2 regions of the Bacillus spongiae genome follow, and region 2 is predicted to be linked to the other one. Evidence: a T-box and tRNA genes for the amino acid it is inferred to sense, from the RefSeq annotation. Region 2 holds a T-box; the other holds one or more tRNA genes.

Region 1 (10,722 bases), on a different contig from region 2:
GAAAAGAAAAATATACAGTAGACGAGCTTTTAGAACAACTTAGAAAGAAGAATATTTTTCGCGTTGAAGATGTTTCCTTTGCTTCATTAGATACAAATGGAGATTTAAGTGTGTTAGTCAAAAGAGAAAAGCAGCCTTTATTATTTGAAGACTTATTTGAATTTCAAAGTATTTCAACTCCTCCCCAAGCAGTCATTAGCGATGGAATAGTTGATGAGAAAACGTTAGAAAAAGTAGGTTATTCTCTTGATTGGTTAGAAAAAGAATTGAAAAAGCGCTCACTTAGTATCAAGGATATTTTTTTAGCTCAATTAGATAAAGAAGGAACGTTGACGTTTGATTTATTTGACTGGAAAGATAAACAGGTATAAAGCCCATACATTTTCAAAAATAGTACATATAGTAGGAGTAACCTTAAGGTAAAAGTGAGGTGACAGTGTATGTACGGGTACGGAGGTTATGGCTATGGCTGTTGTAGCTATGGTTATGGTGGTGGAGTCATTGGTTCCACTTTTGTATTAATTGTAGTCTTGTTCATTTTACTAATTATCGTAGGAGCAGTTGTTTGCTAAAATGGTATAAGCAAGATGGAATCTAACAAGGTTCCGTCTTTTTCTTATTTATTTAAAGCAGAGCAGTTGAACATTATATCGTGAATGCACGATTTTATCCCTCCATCATATTATGGTAGTAGTTTGAATAGGAGGGAAGCGAGATGGAAAATAATTTCTTTAAAAATATTGAAAAGAAAACCGGTGTAAACATGAATGAGATTATGGAGTTAGCTAACTCCTTACAAAATGCAAATTTTAAAGATGAAAAAACAGTTCGTCAAGTTATAAAACGAGTATCCCAAATTGCAAATAAAAAAGTTCCGAAAGAGCTAGAAGATCAAATTGTTAAGTCCATTGTAAATGATGGGAAACAGCTTGACATGGGCACAATTTCAAAAATGTTAAATCAAAAGAAAAAGTAATAGGGAAGACCTGTAAACTTTTACAGGTCTATTTCCACGTTTTTCTAAAAAGTATATTATAATGAAAGTAGCATCGTAGTCTATATAAACGGAAATTATAAGAAAGGAGGTTAATGACATGGGCTATATGCTGCCCTATCCTAAATATGTCTATCAACAATATGCCGTAAGAGATATTCCAAATGATTACGATCCATACAACATCATAAAAGTAACGAGAACTTCCCTTCAGAAACTTAATAGTAACGACGTATCTCAAGAAAATTTTCAAAGAAAAACGTATACTATCACTTCAACTAAGGAGATTTCTCCGCATGTTTTAGCTGATTTGACTGGTAAGGGAAAGTATATAAACAAATCAATATAAATTATTTATAGAAAGGAATGCCTTTGAATGGAGTTGATTCGTCTCACACAGCACGTTTATTATTTTCATGCGGCTGTAAATATTGGTTATATTACATATCAAGACAAGGGGTTATTAATTGATTCAGGAATTGACGCATCTGCATCAAAGAAGGTTATTAAGTTGTTAGCGCAAAAGGAGCTTCCGCTTAATTATATCGTTTTAACTCACGCTCATGCAGACCATATCGGCGGTGCGAAGTGGTTACAAGAGAATAAGGACGTAGAAATTTATGCACCAAAAATGGAAGGTGCAGTAATGGAAAATACCATTTTAGAACCGATTTATCTTTGGAATGGTGCAGAACCACTACCAGAATTGAAAAATAAATTTCTAATGGCTGAATCAATACAAATTCATTCATGGTTACCAAACGAAGGTGAGATACAAATCGGCCCCTTCACCTTACAAATGATGTATTTACCAGGGCATAGCTACCAACAAATTGGACTATCCTATGAATCCATTTTATTTGCCGCAGATGCTCTTTTTGGAATAGATGTTTTGGCGAAACATAAAATTCCCTTTATCGTTTCAGCAAGGAAGACAATGGATACATTAAAGTATCTATTAGATACTGACTATATAGGGGTTGTTCCAGGACACGGCCAATTTGAAGCAGAACCAACCTATAAGAAAACGATTAGGGCGAATCTTGACGTTCATCATGAACTCATTAATACTATTTATGAGTTTGTTCAACGGGACAAGACTGTGTCTTTCCATCAAGTAATAGAGTACTTGTTACGGTTAAAAAGCATTCATGCCAAAAATATAGCATCATGGCTGTTATTTCGTACATCTATCACGGCTTACTTGACCTATTTGGTTGAATCAAAAAAAGTACATGTGGATATAAGGGAAAACCGATTAATGGTTCATGATTTGACCGAGTAGCTTTGTATTAATAATGGTTCTCCTTCAATATATTCTGCAAATAAAACCTCCTTTGGATCAGAACATCCTTTTTCTTTCATTTGTAGAAATAACCACTCTTCATCTTTGTCAATGATCTTTAAATTGTCGTATAGTATTTCACCATCTAGTATTAATGAGAGAGGCAAATAAGCGGCTTCTGGTTGTAAATTCAAATCTTTTTTACGAACTGGGTCAAAAAGGGGCTTCCTTAATATGCTCACAGATCCGTCAGATTCCAGTATGACATATTCACATTCCCGGATAGAGAAGACCCCTTTATTTCGTAAAAGATGCTGTAGCTGGTTCATATCTAAGTGATTTTTTTTTAACTCTTTATAATTAATGTTTCCTTTTCGAATAATAATCGAAGGTGTCCCCTCAATAATATGTCGTAGTATGCGGGATTTTTGTGTCACATACTCTGTTAGGAAAATTAATGTACCCCAGAGAGAGACGGTAAAAATAATTTCTGTTATACCTGAATCTTCATCATAAAGGGCATTTCCGACTAATTCTCCTAAAATAAGTGCGGAGATAAAATCAAACGCGGAAATTTGATTGATTTGCGTCTTACCAAGTATTTTTGTAACGGCAAACAAGAAAACAAAGCCGATTGTAAGCTCTATTCCTATGCTCATAAAGCTCATATGCATTCTCCTCAACTGAAAGCTCTCTTATGCATTATCGACGAAATAAAGAGGGAGCATACTCTAAAAATAGAATGACTTTTTCATAAAAAAAACGAACTCTATTATTCAGAGCTCGTTTTTTTATTACAGTGCTTTTATCATCGTTTTATGAGGAATACCCGCGTCTAAAAACTCTTCCGAATCAACTGTATACCCTAATTTCTCATAAAAGGGAATCGCTTGTGTTTGCGCATTTAGCTTTAATGATTGGACCTTAGATTTAGCATAATCATGAATTGCTTCCATAATATGAAATCCAGCACCTTTTCCTCGATAATCCTTGATGACACAAATACGCTCAACTTTTCCTATTCCGTCAAGTATTCGAAACCGACCAGCTCCAACAGGAGTGTTATGGTCATATAATACAAAATGGGTACTGGTTGATTCAAACTTGTCGATTTCTTCTTCTTCAGGAACCTGTTGTTCGTCAACGAACACACGAGTTCTTATTGTAAAGGCATCCTGAATTTCTTTATCGGTGTTTGCAATTATTACTTTCACATTAACTGTCCTTTCCTAAACGGAATGTTTCATAAACCGTCCACGATCCATTTTCTAGTTGGTATAAAAGGTGAAAGCGATCTATGATTTCTTCGTGTGAGATACCTAGCATTCGTAGAGATCCATAGACGTCAGAATGTTCATCATTCGATAACCCTTGGGCAATGGTGATATGGGGGACAAAACTATATTCAGGTTGGTCACCGAGTAAATCTTGTCCATGCATAGTTTTATGTAAATCATCTAAAGCGTCTGAAGGTTCTACTTTAAGGTAAATCACATTGTTGACAGGCTGGAACGAACTAATTTTACTCACCTTCAAGGAGAAGGGTTCGTGCTGCTTGCTAATATTTTGAAGTCGTTGACTTAATTGCTGAATCTGTTCGTCGTTGGCTTCAAATGAGTTTTTTAACGTTAAATGAGGAGTAATAAGGGCGTAATGTGGATCATAACGCTTACGGTAAGAATTTGCTTGATCTTGAAGTTTTTTGGATGGGAATATAACAATTCCATAATTCATAATATAAACCTCCTCTTATCTGTACTTAAATGTACGTATTATCTTCCATTATAGCAAAGTATTTTGAAAATTTTAATAGCCATTATAACATCATTTTTAACGCTCTTTTTAAGTCAGGTTGCCAATACTTCCAAGTATGATCTCCGTCAAATTCTTCATAAAAGGAGTTAAAACCTTTTTCATTCATTAAGGTATGTAATTCTCTATTTGGTTCGATAAAATTTTTTGTACCGCCATCTGTCGTTTTTACTGCTGTTTCTTTTTTCCCAATAATATGATAAATATCCAGTAGTGGTGTCTGTGTAAAGGCTCGAACTTCTTCTAATACGCTGTCATCTACATAGGGTGACTGCAATATTACTTTTCCAAATGTATTTGGATATTTTAATGCAGTTCGTAATGAAACGGTGGCAGCTAGTGAGTCTCCCATTAAAATGCGACCCATTCCCATCTGGTAGGTAGGGAAGATTTTATCTAAATAAGGAGTTAGCTCATGGGCGATAAAACGAATATACGCTTCACTTTGTTCCCCTTCAGGGTGATATTTATTTCTTCGATCTTTCACATTATTATACGGAATTGCGACGATAATCGTATTGTCAATTTCATCATTATCCAATAATTGATCAGCTAAACGGGGTAACCGTCCTAATTGAATATAGTCCTTTCCATCTTGCACAATCAGAAGAGAGTACTTATATAGAGGTGAGAAATTTTCCGGTAAATAAATTAGTAACGATATATCTTCTTGTAAGTAAGAGCTAAAAATTGTTTGCTCTTCTATCATGCCTCTTGAAGTTGCCATAAATATAATCCTCCACTAAACATTCTATAAAGCGATTGCAATGTAAATTGTAGCATAAAATAATTTTAGGTGCCTAAATGTGAACCGTTTATATGAAAAAATTTATTTATTGTTTCCTAAAACAACCATTTTTTTATATGTAGATAGGAAAAAGGTAGAAGGAGAAAATAAAGATTGATTCTTTTATGTGTTATTCATTTTTTATGCAATCATTTTATCGGTGTATAGTAAACGTTAAATTAATTTCCGCTCATGATTATAGTGTGATAATAGGGGAGATGTATACATAATAGGCATATTATTTAGATTAATTCTATTTTTATTTGACAAGGTCCTTTGTTTATATGATAAAATGTATACGATGAATTGCAATTTTATTAAAGGGGGTACATTCATGAAAAAGAAGAGTTTTATTTTATCAGCAATTTTACTTCTTGCTGTGTCAATGGTTCTTGCTGCATGTGGTGGTGGTTCCGATAAAGGTGAAGGTGGCGAGGTAGACTTTATTACCATTGCAACTGGAGGTACAGGTGGTACATACTTTCCTCTTGGAGGATCTTTTGCAGACATAATTCAAGATGCGACTTCATTAGATGCAAGTGCTGAAACATCCGGTGCATCTGCTGAAAATATGGCAACACTAAAAGACGGGAAAATTGAAGTTGCCTTTACGCAAACGGATATTGCTAGCTATGCAGCAGAAGGCGAGCAAATGTTTTCTGATAATAAAGTAGAAACTGCTCGTGGAATTGCAACACTATATCCTGAAACAATTCAAATCGTGACAACGAAGGCTTCAGGAATTAAGACTGTCGAAGATTTAAAAGGAAAAGTTGTATCTGTTGGGGAAGCGGGTTCAGGTACTCGCTTAAACGCGGAACAAATTTTAGAAGTCCACGGTATGACATTTGATGATCTTACTGTTCGTGACTTATCGTTCAATGATTCTACTACAGGAATTCAAGATGGAACAATTGATGCAGCATTTATTACTTCAGGAACACCAACAGGTTCAGTAGAAGGACTTGCGGCTACACAAGATATTTCGATTGTGTCAATTGCTGACGATAAGATTGAAGAAATCGTTGGAAAATATCCATACTATGCAAAAGATGAAATTGCTGGTGGAACATATAGTAAGGTTGACGATGCGGTAACAACAGTTGCTGTTCGTGCCATGCTTGTAACTCGTGAGGATTTACCGGAAGACGTTGTCTACGATATTACAAAGGCAATTTTTGAAAATACGGATAAAATTACACACGCAAAAGGTAAAATTATAAGTGCAGAAACCGCTCTAGAGGGTATGGGTATTGAACTACATCCTGGTGCCAAAAAGTACTTTGATGAAATGGGCATTCAGTAATAATACCAAAGCTCAATGAAAGAGATAGACCGAATTTTCGTGCGGTCTATCTCTTTTCATTGAAAAATAAGGACATACTAATGAGATATAAACTAGTTTTCTCCGTCGTTATCCTCACTTTATTATTCATTTTAATGTTTCTTCCGTTCCGCTTAGTGTTTATTATGGAAGATTCCCAAGGAAAGCAATTTGCCTATTCGCCTATTCATGTGGGAGAACGTTTTCAAATTGAGTACACCCATTCTATTCACCTTTCTCAAGTAGAGGAATGGTATAAGGTGGGTAAGAACTTAAACATCGTTCAAACGAAGTTAACGTTCGAGGATACGGCAATAGGGATGCCTGCAACAGCAGGTGAAGGTGAAACATTTACATTAACAGAAGATGGTCAATATGAACTCTCGAACATGAGTCGGGAGTTTCCCTCTATAAATATGAGAGTGGGTCAAGTGAAGGCAAATCATTTATTGCATATAAATGATGCCACCTATCCGTTTACTTCTTTCTTTGATGGAGGGACGGGGATAAAGATTTCAATTAAAAAGCTATCAGTATGGCAAATGTGGAAAGGAGTGAAGATTCATGAGTAACAACCATGAAACATTATCGGCAGAAGAGCAACAAGAGCTGTTAGAGAAATATGATCCTGAATCGAATACGAGAAATCTTAAGGGAGTCATGGGCTGGGTTATTTTCTTTGGCTTACTTGCCTTCTCACTATTTCAGCTTTTTGCATCAATCTCACAAGTATTTCCGAGACAAATCTTATTAAGTGTTCATTTAGGCTTCGCACTATCTCTTATTTTTCTGCTATTTCCTGCTAGGAAAAAGAACTTAAAAAAAGGAAAGATTGCCTGGTATGATCTGATTCTTGCAACGCTATCAATCGTTGTAGGTGCTTATTGGCCTATTATGCAAGAAACGATTGTCAATCGAGTTGGGATTATGACGACTATGGATTTTGCGGTTGGATTGTTGGCCGTCCTTCTCGTTTTAGAAGCGACAAGGCGTGCTGTGGGACTACCAATCACAATAATCGCTGTTACCTTTTTACTTTATATGTATTACGGTAGGTCGATGCCTGGATTTTTATCCCATCGCGGCTATGATTTAGAGGATATCGTCAAAACGATGTTCTTTACAGGGGAAGGTATATTAGGTACTCCGTTATATGTATCAGCAACCTTTATATTCTTATTTCTATTATTTGGTTCATTTTTAGTTAAAACGGGAGTAGGGCAATATTTTAATGACCTGGCTGTAGCCATTGCTGGAAAGCGAACAGGAGGTCCTGCTAAAGTAGCCATCTTCTCTTCTGCTTTACAAGGGACGATTAGTGGAAGCTCGGTTGCAAACGTTGTAACATCCGGTTCCTTTACGATTCCAATGATGAAGAAGCTTGGTTACAAGAAAGAGTTTGCTGGCGGGGTAGAAGCTGCTGCCTCTACAGGGGGCCAGTTAATGCCACCAATTATGGGAGCCGCCGCATTTTTAATGGTAGAGTTTATCGGTGGAGTGACCTATTGGGAAATCGCTAAAGCAGCAGCAATCCCAGCTTTGCTTTATTTTACTGGGATTTGGATTATGACTCACTTTGAAGCTAAGCGAATTGGACTGAGAGGCTTAACAGATGATGAGATGCCTAATAAAAAGGAAGTATTTAAGAAGATTTATTTACTGATTCCAATCTTAACAGTGGTTGTGTTATTAGTCAGCGGAATGAGTGTCATGAGAGCTGCACTTTGGTCTATTGTATCAACGATTGTTGTCAGTGCGATTCGGAAAGACACGCGAATTGGACTGAAAAAAGGAATTGAAGCACTAGTTGATGGGGCTCGTACGGCTTTAGCCGTTGCAGCTGCAACGGCCTGTGCTGGAATTATTGTCGGAGTAGTAACGAAAACAGGGCTTGGCCTAAAGCTAGCTAATGGTTTAGTCGATCTTGCAGCAAGTTTAGCGAATACAGCAGACACTAAATTACTGTTGACGTTATTCTTTACGATGATAGCTTCCATCATTTTAGGAATGGGTTCACCAACAACAGCCAACTATGTTATCACATCTACCATTGCAGCACCAGCCATTATATTATTAGGTGCTCCAGAATTGGCTGCTCATTTATTTGTATTTTATTTCGGTATTATTGCAGATATTACACCACCAGTTGCTTTGGCTGCCTTTGCGGCATCGGGAGTTTCCGGCGGTGAACCGATACGAACGGGGTTCAATGCAGCTAAATTGGCGATTGCCGCCTTCATTATTCCTTATATGTTTGTTCTATCACCAGAATTGTTGATGATAGACACAACAGCATCTGAGCTACTATGGATTATCTTTACAGCAGTAACAGGAATGATTGCGATAGGTGCTGGAATGATTGGTTTCTGGTATCGAAAACTGAATTGGATTGAACGAATTATTTCAGTGATTGGGGGATTATTACTGATCTACCCACAAATCACAACAGACTTTATTGGTCTAGCTATTTTTGTCATCATATTTGTTATTCAATACATGACGAGAGAGAAGGGTGACCGAAAGCTAGCTAATGCATAAATGGTAACCTCTAGACACAGTCTAGAGGTTTTTTTTATTGGAAAATTTATATGAAATAGTAGCATTTAAGAAGAATTTTTAAGAGAAGAGTTTATTATTTGAGTGGCTAAAATGTTGTCTAAAGAAAATGTCCTTATTTGCTTTCTTAGCAAACAATATGCTGTTATATAAGTAGAATGGATAGAAAGAACCACAATTTTTCGTTTTGTACAAAGACCGATTTTGGAAAGATATATGACTTCAATTGGAACATTATGGTCTAAAGACCAGTTTAAATTCTTCAAAGGAATAGCACCTCCGTCCTTATAGTATCATTATATGCGAACACTCGTTCTTTATTCAAAATGAAAAAAAATATTGACAATAGGGTAAAAATAAATATAATAATTAATATACATATATGATCTGATAGTTCAGCGGGAGAATACTTCCTTGACAGGGAAGGGGTCGGGGGTTCGAATCCCTCTCAGATCATCCTTAAAAGCCAGAAGGTCCTTGATTGACAAGGAATTCTGGCTTTTTTATTGGAAATAAAACCTATGACTAGCTGTATTCTTAACTTTGTTAAGTGATTACTTTCTTACATCGAATTCACTATATGTTCAATAAGGTATGAACAAAATGTGAATGGTTAAAAAAGTCCTTCCAAGGCTTTAAGTTTTGTTTTATTATACCTATACGGGTATTGGTTTTAGGAAATGGTCAAATAATGAAAATCTGAAAAAGGCGCTGCTATTTTTTTAATGTGAGTAATAGAATGCTCAATTCAAAACAACCAATATTGAGAAGAAAGTAGATGGAGGGATGGTTATGACGAAGAAAGTAATTATTATAGGAGGAGTTGCAGGAGGTGCGACTGCAGCAGCAAGGTTAAGAAGACTGAATGAAGAATTGGATATTGTCCTCGTTGAACGAGGGGAACACATTTCATTTGCAAACTGTGGATTACCCTATTATATTGGTGAAAAAATTAAGGAACGAAGTAAATTAGTCGTCCAAACCGTAAAAGGGATGGCCAACCGATTTAATTTAGATATTCGCACTTTTAGTGAAGTGGTGCAAATAAACCCTGAGAATAAGAGCGTAACCATTAAAAATTTGCATTCAGGAGAGGTTTATGAAGAACCATATGACAAGCTCTTGTTATCTCCAGGTGCAAGACCGATAGTACCGGACATTACTGGATTGGACGAGAATGAAACTTTGTTTACACTAAGAAATATACCCGATACAGATAAAATAAAGAGCTATGTTGATCATAAAAACCCGAAGAAAGCAGTTGTGATTGGCGGTGGATTTATTGGAATTGAGATGGCCGAGAACCTAGTAAATAAAGGGTTGGAAGTAACCATTATTGAAATGGGAAAGCAAGTAATGGCACCAATTGATTACGAAATGGCGGCTGTTTTACACACTCATTTAAAAGAACATGGAGTGAAAGTAATACTAGAAAATAGTGTAAAATCTTTTATTGATAATGGAAAAAAAATCGTTCTTGCTGATGGAACTGAAGTTGAAACAGATTTTACGATCCTTTCCATTGGTGTACAACCGGAAAATGAATTAGCTAAAACAGCAAAGTTGGAATTGGGAGAGCGTGGAGGCATTATCGTAAACGAATTTCTTCAAACCTCAAATGAGGATATTTATGCTGTAGGGGATGTAGTAGAGGTTGAGGATTATATTAATGGACAAAAATTTATGGTTCCTTTAGCAGGTCCCGCTAATAGACAAGGACGTATTGCAGCAAATAATATTCTTGGAAAAGAAGAAAAATATCACGGGACTCTTGGAACTTCTATAGCCAAGGTGTTTGACTTAACGGTTGCTGCTACAGGAAATAATGAAAAAAAGTTAAATCGTTTAAAGATACCTCATGAAGTTATTCATATACATCCAAGCTCTCATGCTGGATATTATCCAGGCGCCAAAGCCCTATCCCTCAAATTGATTTTTGATAAAGAAACGGGCAGTATTTATGG
Region 2 (10,722 bases):
AGGAGGAAGAGTATTTGGCATAAAGGCTCCTTTTTCCATTCTCTTCATTAATTCTAAGCGATTTTCTTTTACATTTAAGATATAACTATAATCCACTGGGACAATTTGAGTAATCCGCTGAAGAAAAACATCTAATACTTCATTTCTCTTTAATCTTTCCGTTAAATCATGACCAATTTCTACTGCTTTTTGTAAACTTTCATTCACATCCTCTGATGATCTATACATACTCAGTAAAAAGCTTACACTTGCAACTGGAAAGCCAATAAGGAAAAAGGAAATTAAACCAATTTCTTGATTTAGAAAATATAAATTTAGTCCAACAGGAAACATCGTTATCGTTGTAATGCTATCCCATACCATGTCTTCGCTAAAGAACTTTCTCTTTCTCCCAATTAAATGATGAAAGTAATACAGTAAAAACTGATTTACGATGACCCCCATTACTATATACACACAAGATGGCAAAATCAATTGAGAAAATTGTACAGAGCCTGTTACTCCCCCAAGGCCGTAATAGGTAAGTCCACTAATGATAGAAATAAAGAAGAACATTGTTGAGTTCAACGGATAGCGATATAAATCTTCTTTTTTCAACTGCAATCGCAACATTAATGGAATAATGGAAAATTGTATCAAAATAACTTCAAAAAACAATCCGTATTTTAAAAAGGCTGCAAAAGATATGGTTTGAATCATATAAACCGGTGTACCACTAATAACGATTGGAAGTAGTGCAACCACCGTTGCAAGTACAATAAATAATAAAATATCCAAGATATTTAATGTTGAAGGAGGAAAGTAAAGATAGGTTAACCAAATGCCGGTTGGTACAAGGGCTAACCATATTAACCATATGATGGTTGTTGCCTTTCTTGATACTGACAGCTTTACCGCCTCCTTACAATAATTCTTCATATTTTACCAATATTTTATCAAATTAGAAATTAATTGTCACATTAATTATTTTTATTTTCTAACAGTTTAACGATATATTCTCTTACCTCTGACAAAAAGTATAAAGATCCTGTAATGACTAACAAATCACTTGATGTCATTATACTTTGTTGTTTGACTATAAAATCTTTCCAATTTTCCGTGTACTTAACATTGTATTCGTTTGCAAAATCCGATAGCTGCTGACTGGATGGTGCTCTAGGAAAATCAAACGTTGTAAGTAAGAGTTGATCCGATATCCCCTTTAATTGATCAATCATTGACGTAATGTCTTTATCTAATAACGCTGTAAAAAGAATTGTCACTTCTTTATCTGAAAACTTTTCCTCAATTGTATTGCACAAAACCTCGACACCTTCTCTGTTATGAGCACCATCTAAAATGACCATCGGTTTTTTTATTACGACTTCCATCCGAACAGGCCAAAAAGCAGATTTAAGGCCTTCTCTAATGTGTTCGCTGCTTATATTCCAATCGTTTTTCTCATTTAATAATTCTATTCCTTTAATAGCCAATGAGGCATTTTCAACTTGGTGTCTCCCATGCATTGAAATAATTAAATTTTTTAAATCAAGAGTTTCTGAACGATAGGAGAATGCCTCTCCATTCTCTAACGAGTTTACATGTTTTGCAAAAAAATCTTTTTGTAACATAAAAAGAGGGGAAGCTTGTTTTTCACTAGTTTCTTGAATCACTCTTACTGCTTCGATTTGCTTTACAGCGGATACAACAGGGCGACGCTGTTTAATTATCCCTGCTTTTTCTTTTGCTATTTCCGATAATGTATTTCCAAGTATATGGGTATGATCAAGACCAATGGATGTAATGATAGATAATTCAGGCATTACCACGTTAGTAGAATCTAATCGGCCACCTAGGCCTACCTCAACCAATACAATATCTACCTGCTTTACAAAAGCAAAATAATAAAAACACATTGCTGTAATGATTTCAAATTCTGTCGGTATAATGTCCTCCTCTTTTTCGAGCTGGTCCACTAGTGGTTTTATTACATTCACAAGCTGGAGAATTTCATCATTATTGATTGGCTTTCCATTTACACTGATTCGCTCATTAAAGGTTTCAATATAAGGTGATGTAAAGGAACCGACTGTATAGCCTGCTTCTTGAAGAATCGACCTCATATAAGTTAGAGTGGACCCTTTTCCATTTGTCCCACCGATATGAATCGCTTTAATCTCACGTTCTGGGTAGTTAAGTTTCTTTAATAAAGCATTCATCCTTTCAAAGCCAGTTTTTATGCCAAATCTCAAACGAGAATGAATCCAATCAAGAGCATCATTATATGTTTTCAAGAAAATCAGCTTCCTTTACCATAATATAGGAAAGGACGAACCTAACATAAAGGTTCGTCCCCATTTTCTAAAAAGAGAAGAATTTTTCTGATAGAAAAACACTACAAAATGTAAGTCATGAAGCCTCTTTAGACAAGACTTCTATTTAATATTATTCGCTTTTTAGTTCTTCGATTCGAGCTTGAACGGTTGTACGCTTTTCGATATATATTTTTTCTTTTTCACGTTCTTCATCTACAACATTTTTTGGTGCCTTACTAACAAAGCGTTCGTTGTTCAGTTTCCCTTGTACACGAGCTACCTCTTTATTCCACTTTTCCAACTCTTTCTCTAAACGGGCAATTTCCTCTTCAATATTGATTAAGCCGGCGAGCGGTAAGAACAATTCAGCACCTGTCACTACTGCTGACATGGCTTTCTCCGGAGCCGTAATTGAAGAGGATATTTCCAGAACCTCCGGGTTACAGAAGCGCTCAATATACCCCGCATTTTTTTCTAATACAGCCAATACGTTTTCATCTTTTGGCTTAATCAATATGTTAATTTTTTTACTTAAAGGTGTATTTACTTCTGCGCGTATGTTACGTACAGAACGAATGATTTCTACCAATAACTTCATTTCACTTGCTGCTTGCTCGTCAGATAAATCAGCCTTCACAGTTGGCCAAGAAGCAACCGTAATCGACTCACCTTCATGAGGTAGATTTTGCCAAATTTCCTCGGTAATAAACGGCATAAATGGATGTAGCAAACGCATTGTATTATCCAAAACATAGGCCAAAATACTTCGAGTCGTTTTCTTAGCTACTTCATCTTCACCGTAAAGTGGAAGCTTGGCCATTTCAATGTACCAATCACAGAAATCATCCCAAATGAAGTTATACAGAACTCGACCAACTTCTCCAAATTCATACTTATCGGCAAGCTTCGTCACATTGTCAATCGTTTCATTTAAGCGAGTTAAGATCCATTTATCCGCTACAGATTTCTCTCCGGACAAGTCAATATCTTCGTACTTCATGCCATTCATGTTCATTAAGGCAAATCGTGAAGCATTCCAAATTTTATTAGCAAAATTCCAAATTGATTCAACCTTTTCTATACTAAAACGTAAATCTTGCCCTGGTGAAGAACCTGTTGCAAGGAAATATCGAAGCGCATCTGCCCCGTATTGATCAATGATTTCCATTGGATCAATTCCATTTCCTAGGGATTTACTCATTTTTTGCCCATCTGCAGCCCGAACTAATCCGTGTATTAGAACATCATCGAATGGACGTTTACCAGTGAACTCTAAGCCTTGGAAAATCATTCGTGAAACCCAGAAAGGAATAATATCATAGCCCGTTACCAGTACATCTGTTGGATAATAACGTTTGAAGTCTTCTTGACTTACGTCAGGCCAACCCATTGTTGAAAATGGCCATAATGCTGAAGAGAACCAAGTATCTAACACGTCTGTATCTTGTTCCCAATTTTCAATATCCGCTGGCGGGTTATGATCAACATGAACTTCCCCCGTTTCCTTATGGTACCAAGCAGGAATACGATGCCCCCACCAAAGCTGGCGAGAAATACACCAGTCGCGGATATTTTCAATCCAATGCATGTAGGTCTTTTCAAAACGATCTGGAACAAATTGTACTTTCTCTTCTGATTTCTGCAATGAAATCGCTTGTTCTGCAAGTGGTTGCATTTTAACAAACCATTGTGTTGATAAATACGGTTCTACAACAGCACCACTTCGCTCAGAGTGTCCAACCGAATGAAGATGTTCTTCGATTTTGAATAAAACACCCTCTTCTTGCAAGTCCTTTACGATTTGCTTACGACAGTCAAAACGATCCATGTTTGCATACTTTCCTGCTTTTTCATTCATCGTGCCATCTTCATTCATTACTAGAATGCGTTCTAAATCATGGCGATTTCCAATTTCAAAGTCATTTGGATCATGTGCAGGTGTAATTTTTACTGCTCCTGAACCAAATTCCATATCTACATAATCGTCGCCTACAATTGGAATTTCTCTTCCTGTAATCGGTAATATCACCGTTTTGCCAATTAAGTCTTTGTAGCGCTCATCTTTCGGATGAACGGCAACGGCTGTATCGCCCAACATTGTCTCAGGTCTCGTTGTTGCAATTTCAATAAAACCAGATCCATCAGCAAGCGGGTATTTCATATGGTAAAATGCACCTTGAACATCTTTGTAAATAACCTCAATGTCCGATAATGCTGTTTTCGTTTTTGGATCCCAGTTAATAATGTATTCTCCACGATAGATTAACTCTTTGTTATATAGCGTAACAAATACTTCCTGAACAGCATTGGAAAGTCCTTCATCTAGCGTAAAACGCTCTCGACTATAATCTAGACCTAACCCCAGCTTTTCCCATTGATTACGAATAAAGCCTGCGTATTCATCCTTCCACTTCCACGTTTCTGCAACAAACTTATCACGGCCTAAATCATAACGTGACTTCCCCTCTTCGCGTAGCTTTTCTTCTACTTTTGCTTGAGTGGCAATCCCTGCATGGTCCATTCCTGGCAGCCATAAAGCATCATACCCTTGCATTCGTTTCATTCTAGTCAAAATATCTTGGAGTGTCGTATCCCAAGCATGACCAAGATGTAGTTTTCCAGTTACGTTTGGTGGGGGAATAACGATTGTATATGGTGTTTTACTTTCTTCGCCCTTTGCTTCGAAATATTTCCCTTTTAGCCACCATTGATAGCGTCCTTTTTCAACCAAATTGGGATCGTACTTTGTTGGCATCGTCAATTCTTGATTTTCCATTTATATTTCCTCCTTCTTTTTCCACAAAAAACAAAAACTCCCATCGTCAATAAAAGGACGAGGGAGTGTGTTCGCGGTACCACCTTTTTTCTAAATAACAAATAAACATGCTATTTAGATCTTCATTGGCATAACGGTCATTTAGACCGGCTTCTACTAATTCCACCGTTTCATAGAAGCTGCTTCCGGGCGACCTTCTATTGGCTTGACTTAAGGAATGTTTCAGCAATTCATTCCTCTCTCTAAAAGCAAGTACCAATATACTCTTCCCGTTCAGAGCATTTGTGATATGTATATTTATAGTATATAAAAAACTTTCATAACGTCAATCATTATCCCTAAAAAAAATTGATTTTATACATTTTTTCTCCACTTCACGTATTTTTTCTCCGCTCATACACTAAAAAAAAGGAGGAGGAAAAGATGAGAAAAAAATACAACCCTTATCTTTTACACCCATGGCTTAAAACATTTCGAAGTATTTGTGCACAACTCATCATTCCATTTACCGTTTTCCAATTAATTAGAACATTTCTATTGCCTACCACATTTGACGTATTACTACTCTTAATCTTTGCTTTCATAGCAATAGCCATTAAATTTGAATGGATATAAGAAAAGCGGAGGAGGCCGTTCAGCGACGTATAAACTTGAGTCGCTCCGCACGAGATAAAGGAAACACGAAGAGCAAAGCGATTCGATGTTGACTTATCGTAAGGAGGAGTGCACAAGTTTACTAGGCGCTGGCCGACGGAGCTAGACAACATTAATGAACGAAGGCTAAATTCACGACGTCCTGTCGTAACGCCTTCATGACCTACTTCCTGTAGGCCTAAGCGGAGACGGGTCGCTCAGCAGCGACAGGCATTTGGCGAAGCACGCAGGAAATCCTGATTTCCGGAGGGGTTTGACAAATGACCCCGAGCTGCTACCCGGCGCAGCTAGACAACAAGAAATGCGGAGGAGGCCGTTCAGCGACGTATAAACTTGAGTCGCTCCGCACGAGATAAAGGAAACACGAATTTCGAAGAAATTCGATGTTGACTTATCGTAAGGAGGAGTGCACAAGTTTGCTAGGCGCTGGCCGACGGAGCTGGACAACAAGAAAAGCGGAGGAGGCCGTTCAGCGACGTATAAACTTGAGTCGCTCCGCACGAGATAAAGGAAACACGAAGAGCAAAGCGATTCGATGTTGACTTATCGTAAGGAGGAGTGCACAAGTTTGCTAGGCGCTGGCCGACGGAGCTAGACAACATTAAGGAACGAAGGCTAAATTCACGACGTCCTGTCGTAACGCCTTCATGACCTACTTCCTGTAGGCCTAAGCGGAGACGGGTCGCTCAGCAGCGACAGGCATTTGGCGAAGCACGCAGGAAATCCTGATTTCCGGAGGGGTTTGACAAATGACCCCGAGCTGCTACCCGGCGCAGCTAGACAACAAGAAAAGCGGAGGAGGGCGTTCAGCGACGTATAAACTTGAGTCGCTCCGCATGAGATAAAGGAAACACGAAGAGCAAAGCGAGGCGATGTTGACTTATCGTAAGGAGGAGAGGGCAAGTTTACTAGACGTTAGGCGCTGGAGCTAGACAACATTAAGGAACGAAGGCTAAATTCACGACGTCCTGTCGTAACGCCTTCATGACCTACTTCCTGTAGGCCTAAGCGGAGGCGCCTGATCAACGTCGTATAAACTTGAACCGCTCCGTATGAGATAAAGGAAACACGAAGAGCAAAGCGATTCGATGTTGACTTATCGTAAGGAGGAGTGGCCAAGTTTACTAGACGTTAGGCGGTGGAGCTAGACAACATTAAGGAACGAAGGCTAAGTTCGCGACGTCCTGTCGCAACGCCTTCATGACCTACTTCCTGTAGGCCTCCTATAAAACTTAATTAACCATAGAACAAGGGAGATTCATAAAAAGATGGCTCCCTTGTTCTATGGCTAAAATCAACAAGTTCATAGTAGATAGCTAATTTAGTTAGTCAGAAGTGGTCTCTTCTTGCTCCACAGCAGTTGCTTTTTTCTGTTGTTCCCATTCTTCCATCTTCATGACAATATACTCCGTATTTTTTAACCCCCAATATTGATGCTGAAGCTTCTTAACGTATTTTGCCTCATTCTTTTTTTCACGATGATAGTACTGCTCCAATACCCTCATGGTAAGAGAAGGGTAGGCGAGGTACCCTAAAAACAGTAAGGTTTCTTCTTCTCTATAAGGAAAATGTTGAAAATACGTTACTAACCAATCCACGCACTCATCATTCATTTTCGGGTAGGTGTGTAATGTTCTGGACAAAAATGGAATCAAGTCATGGAATGGCGAAGCTGTGCGAATTTCTTCCAAATTACTAAAGTAGCCCATTCCTCGCTCATCATATAAAAAATGTTCCGTTGACAATTTTCCGTGAATGATTACGGTACGGACCTTGTCATTTTCCTTAGTTTGCTCGTACCAGGAATCTAATTTTCTTCGTGCAAAATGAATAGATTGTGAAATCTCATTATAGTACGTACAAAATTGCAGTTCGAATGGTGACATATATACCTTTTTTTCACACCGATCTAAAAATTCTGTTAAAAATTCTCTCTGCTTATCCCATTTCTCTGTCATCATTTCATAATGCTCAGTACGCTCTTCCACATTAATCGGCTGCTCATTCGATGTAAGGTGATGAAAGCGAGCTAGTTCTCGAAAAAGCTTTTGGTGCTTTTCATATCGGTTTTCTTTTTCTTCATTGATAAGCCATGGCATCAAATAAAATAGCTCATTTTCGTCCCATACCGCATATCGTCCATCCATCGTTGGATATACGGGTACAATTCGATTATAGCCTCGCTGATATATATATTGAATGGCTCTTACAAAGTCAACACCCTTTTCTGCTGATAGTTTTTTTACAGCAAAGGTTCCTTTACTACTATATACTTTAAAAACTTTTCCAAAGGATTCCACAAAATGTGGCTCTACACCATAATTTGCTAATACTGTTGAAAGTTTTTTGAAGTGATTATTCTCCATGACACCACCCTCTTTATAGTATCCAATATTATTAGAGTGATTGAAATAAAGGAAGAGCAAGGTTTCCCCCTGCTCCCAATAGTAAGCTGTTTATTTATATGCAGGCTCATGAGGGATATATAACACTTGCCCTTCATATACATCTTGTGTAATTTCTAGACTATTTACCCTCAATAATTGCTGTACACTTATTTCATATTTCTCAGCCAAACAATCCAATGTATCTCCTTCTTGAACAATACACACCTTTAGTTTAGCGGAAGGCCCTTCATCTTTACGTGCAAAGAAATCTGTTAACGATATTGATTCATATCCATCTTTCTTTTTCTTCTTTTTTTCTACCTGCTCAACTACACTGCTTTCTTCCTCACTCTCTTCAAATTCCATTAAGGCCGATGAAGGAGAAGACTCTTCATCTTCAATATATATTGGATCAGCATGAGAACTACTTGAACTTGAGGATTCCTCCTTATCTTGAATGCCAAACACATTCGTAAACGGTGACTGTTCCTCTCTTTATTCCTCTCTTTGCTCCTCATAATGAAAAACTGGTGGTGAATCTTTCTGTTCAAATTGAACACTTACAGGGACCTCTTCATCTTGTTCTTGTTGTTTTTCCTGCCTAGCCTCTAAATAAAATGGTTGATAATCACCTTCTTGTGCTACGGTATTATCCGGTGAATTCTCTAGTTTTATTTCTACTTCTTCCTCTAGGTCTTCCATTTCAATTTGGACTTCGTCTTCAACCGCAACCCCTCGAGTAAGAGGTTCGAATACTTTTTCTTCTGTAATGTCCATGGCTTCCTCAGGTAATTCGCTATCAATTCCAGAAATCGTTAAATCTGCTGTTATTTTTAAACACGCGTTTTCTGGCACAACGTAATCAAAAGAATCTACAAATACGTCGATAGAATCTAGGTTTGTAATTCGGTTTTTAGGAATGGTTATATCAACTGGAAAACGATGAGAAAATTCACACTCACCTTGACTATTTCTCTCCACGATTGAAACGAGCTTTCCATATTTTTTTTCTTCTGACCAATCTTCATCCGTAGCATCACCATTAAAATCTCCACCAATATATTCTCCTGTTAACTCTAGATGTCCACGAATTAAAACGTATTGTTCTTGCTCTTGAAGCGTAATATGAGGGTCTAAAGAAATAGATCGTAGTTCTTCCACTTCCTGTCCTCTTTTAAACCAAACGGATTCCTCTAATGAGAACCTTAAGCAAGATGGCTGTCCTTGTATCACCAATAATCCTCCTTTCAAATCACACCCCTGGTATATCACTATCACTTTATGAAAGAAAAACTACGAATATGATACTGTTTATGCTGAAAGGAAAGAAAATCCCTATTCATTCGTAATGAATAGGGATTTTTTAATACATTGTTTATCAACGATGGGGAGAAAACTTATCCACGAATCGTTTTAAATGCTTGTTCTGCAGCATTAATGGTTTGAGCAATATCATCATCAGTATGAGCAGTTGATAAAAACAAGCCTTCAAATTGAGATGGTGGTAGAAAGACACCGTTTAATGCCATTTCACGATAATACTTGGCAAACAGCTCTAAATCAGACGTTTTTGCTTTTTCATAATTGTCCACTTCATTGTTAGTAAAGAAAATACCAATCATTGATCCTGCACGATTTATCGTGTGAGGAATTTCATATTTATCTGCTGCATCATGCAATCCTTTCTCAAGCAAGTCTGCTTTTCGAGTAAATTCCTTATAGGAATCCGGTGTTAATTGAATTAAGGTTTCATATCCTGCTGTCATCGCTAACGGATTCCCAGATAAAGTACCCGCTTGGTATATTGGTCCGCTTGGAGCTATCTGCTCCATAATTTCAGCTTTTCCGCCATACGCACCAACTGGTAAACCTCCACCAATTACTTTTCCTAGGCAGGTAATGTCTGGAGTGACACCATAGAAACCTTGAGCACAGCCATAGTCTACACGAAAACCTGTCATCACTTCATCAAAGATTAATAAAGCACCATTCTTCGTTGTAAGCTCCCTTAACCCTTGTAAAAAACCAGGCTTTGGAGGTACAACCCCCATATTTCCAGCTACTGGTTCGACGATTACTCCTGCAATATCCTCACCAAACTGTTCAAAGGCATACTTTATGCTTTCTAAATCATTATAAGGTACGGTAATAGTATTTGAAGCCACTCCTTCAGGTACCCCTGGACTATCTGGTAACCCTAAGGTCGCCACCCCTGATCCTGCTTTAATTAATAGGGAATCACCATGACCATGATAGCACCCTTCAAATTTAATAATTTTATTTCTTCCAGTGTAACCTCTTGCTAGACGCAAAGCACTCATCGTTGCCTCTGTTCCAGAGGATACCATTCGTACAACCTCAATTGAGGGCACTCTTTCAATCACAAGTTGGGCTAATTTATTTTCAACTACTGTAGGAGCACCAAAACTCGTCCCGCTCTCAGCAACTTTTTTCAGTCCATTGACAACTCTCTCATTCGTGTGACCTAAAATGAGTGGACCCCAAGACAACACATAATCGATATATTCATTGCCATCAATGTCATAAATTTTACTTCCTTTTCCTCGTTCCATAAAAATCGGATCCATTTCAACCGATTTAAATGCTCGAA

What was found. A T-box is a leader RNA that pairs with one kind of tRNA and senses whether it is charged. The one in region 2 lies ahead of WAK64_RS01105 (valine--tRNA ligase), so its partner is inferred to be a tRNA-Val.
Region 1: it encodes a tRNA-Val, which carries the amino acid that the T-box ahead of WAK64_RS01105 (valine--tRNA ligase) is inferred to sense. The anticodon was not compared.

Annotation. Positions count from the first base shown of each region.
Region 1 covers NZ_JBBAXC010000003.1:305,301-316,022, forward strand. Annotated here, with positions in the region: gene WAK64_RS05730 (DUF421 domain-containing protein) at 1-371, shown strand, start outside; gene WAK64_RS05735 (YjcZ family sporulation protein) at 441-572, shown strand; gene spoVIF (sporulation-specific transcription regulator SpoVIF) at 716-976, shown strand; gene WAK64_RS05745 (hypothetical protein) at 1,095-1,343, shown strand; gene WAK64_RS05750 (MBL fold metallo-hydrolase) at 1,371-2,279, shown strand; gene WAK64_RS05755 (DUF421 domain-containing protein) at 2,261-2,947, opposite strand; gene WAK64_RS05760 (GNAT family N-acetyltransferase) at 3,074-3,493, opposite strand; gene WAK64_RS05765 (YjcG family protein) at 3,495-4,013, opposite strand; gene WAK64_RS05770 (alpha/beta hydrolase) at 4,096-4,818, opposite strand; gene WAK64_RS05775 (TAXI family TRAP transporter solute-binding subunit) at 5,213-6,184, shown strand; gene WAK64_RS05780 (DUF1850 domain-containing protein) at 6,265-6,774, shown strand; gene WAK64_RS05785 (TRAP transporter permease) at 6,767-8,740, shown strand; gene WAK64_RS22555 (WYL domain-containing protein) at 8,806-8,934, opposite strand; tRNA gene WAK64_RS05790 (tRNA-Val) at 9,143-9,214, shown strand; gene WAK64_RS05795 (FAD-dependent oxidoreductase) at 9,551-10,722, shown strand, end outside.
Region 2 covers NZ_JBBAXC010000001.1:230,573-241,294, reverse strand. Annotated here, with positions in the region: gene WAK64_RS01115 (sensor domain-containing diguanylate cyclase) at 1-918, opposite strand, end outside; gene WAK64_RS01110 (bifunctional folylpolyglutamate synthase/dihydrofolate synthase) at 960-2,273, opposite strand; gene WAK64_RS01105 (valine--tRNA ligase) at 2,425-5,070, opposite strand; T-box leader at 5,121-5,356, opposite strand; gene WAK64_RS01100 (hypothetical protein) at 5,494-5,685, shown strand; gene ysxE (spore coat protein YsxE) at 7,050-8,090, opposite strand; gene WAK64_RS01090 (LysM peptidoglycan-binding domain-containing protein) at 8,181-8,579, opposite strand; gene WAK64_RS01085 (hypothetical protein) at 8,607-9,344, opposite strand; gene hemL (glutamate-1-semialdehyde 2,1-aminomutase) at 9,509-10,722, opposite strand, start outside.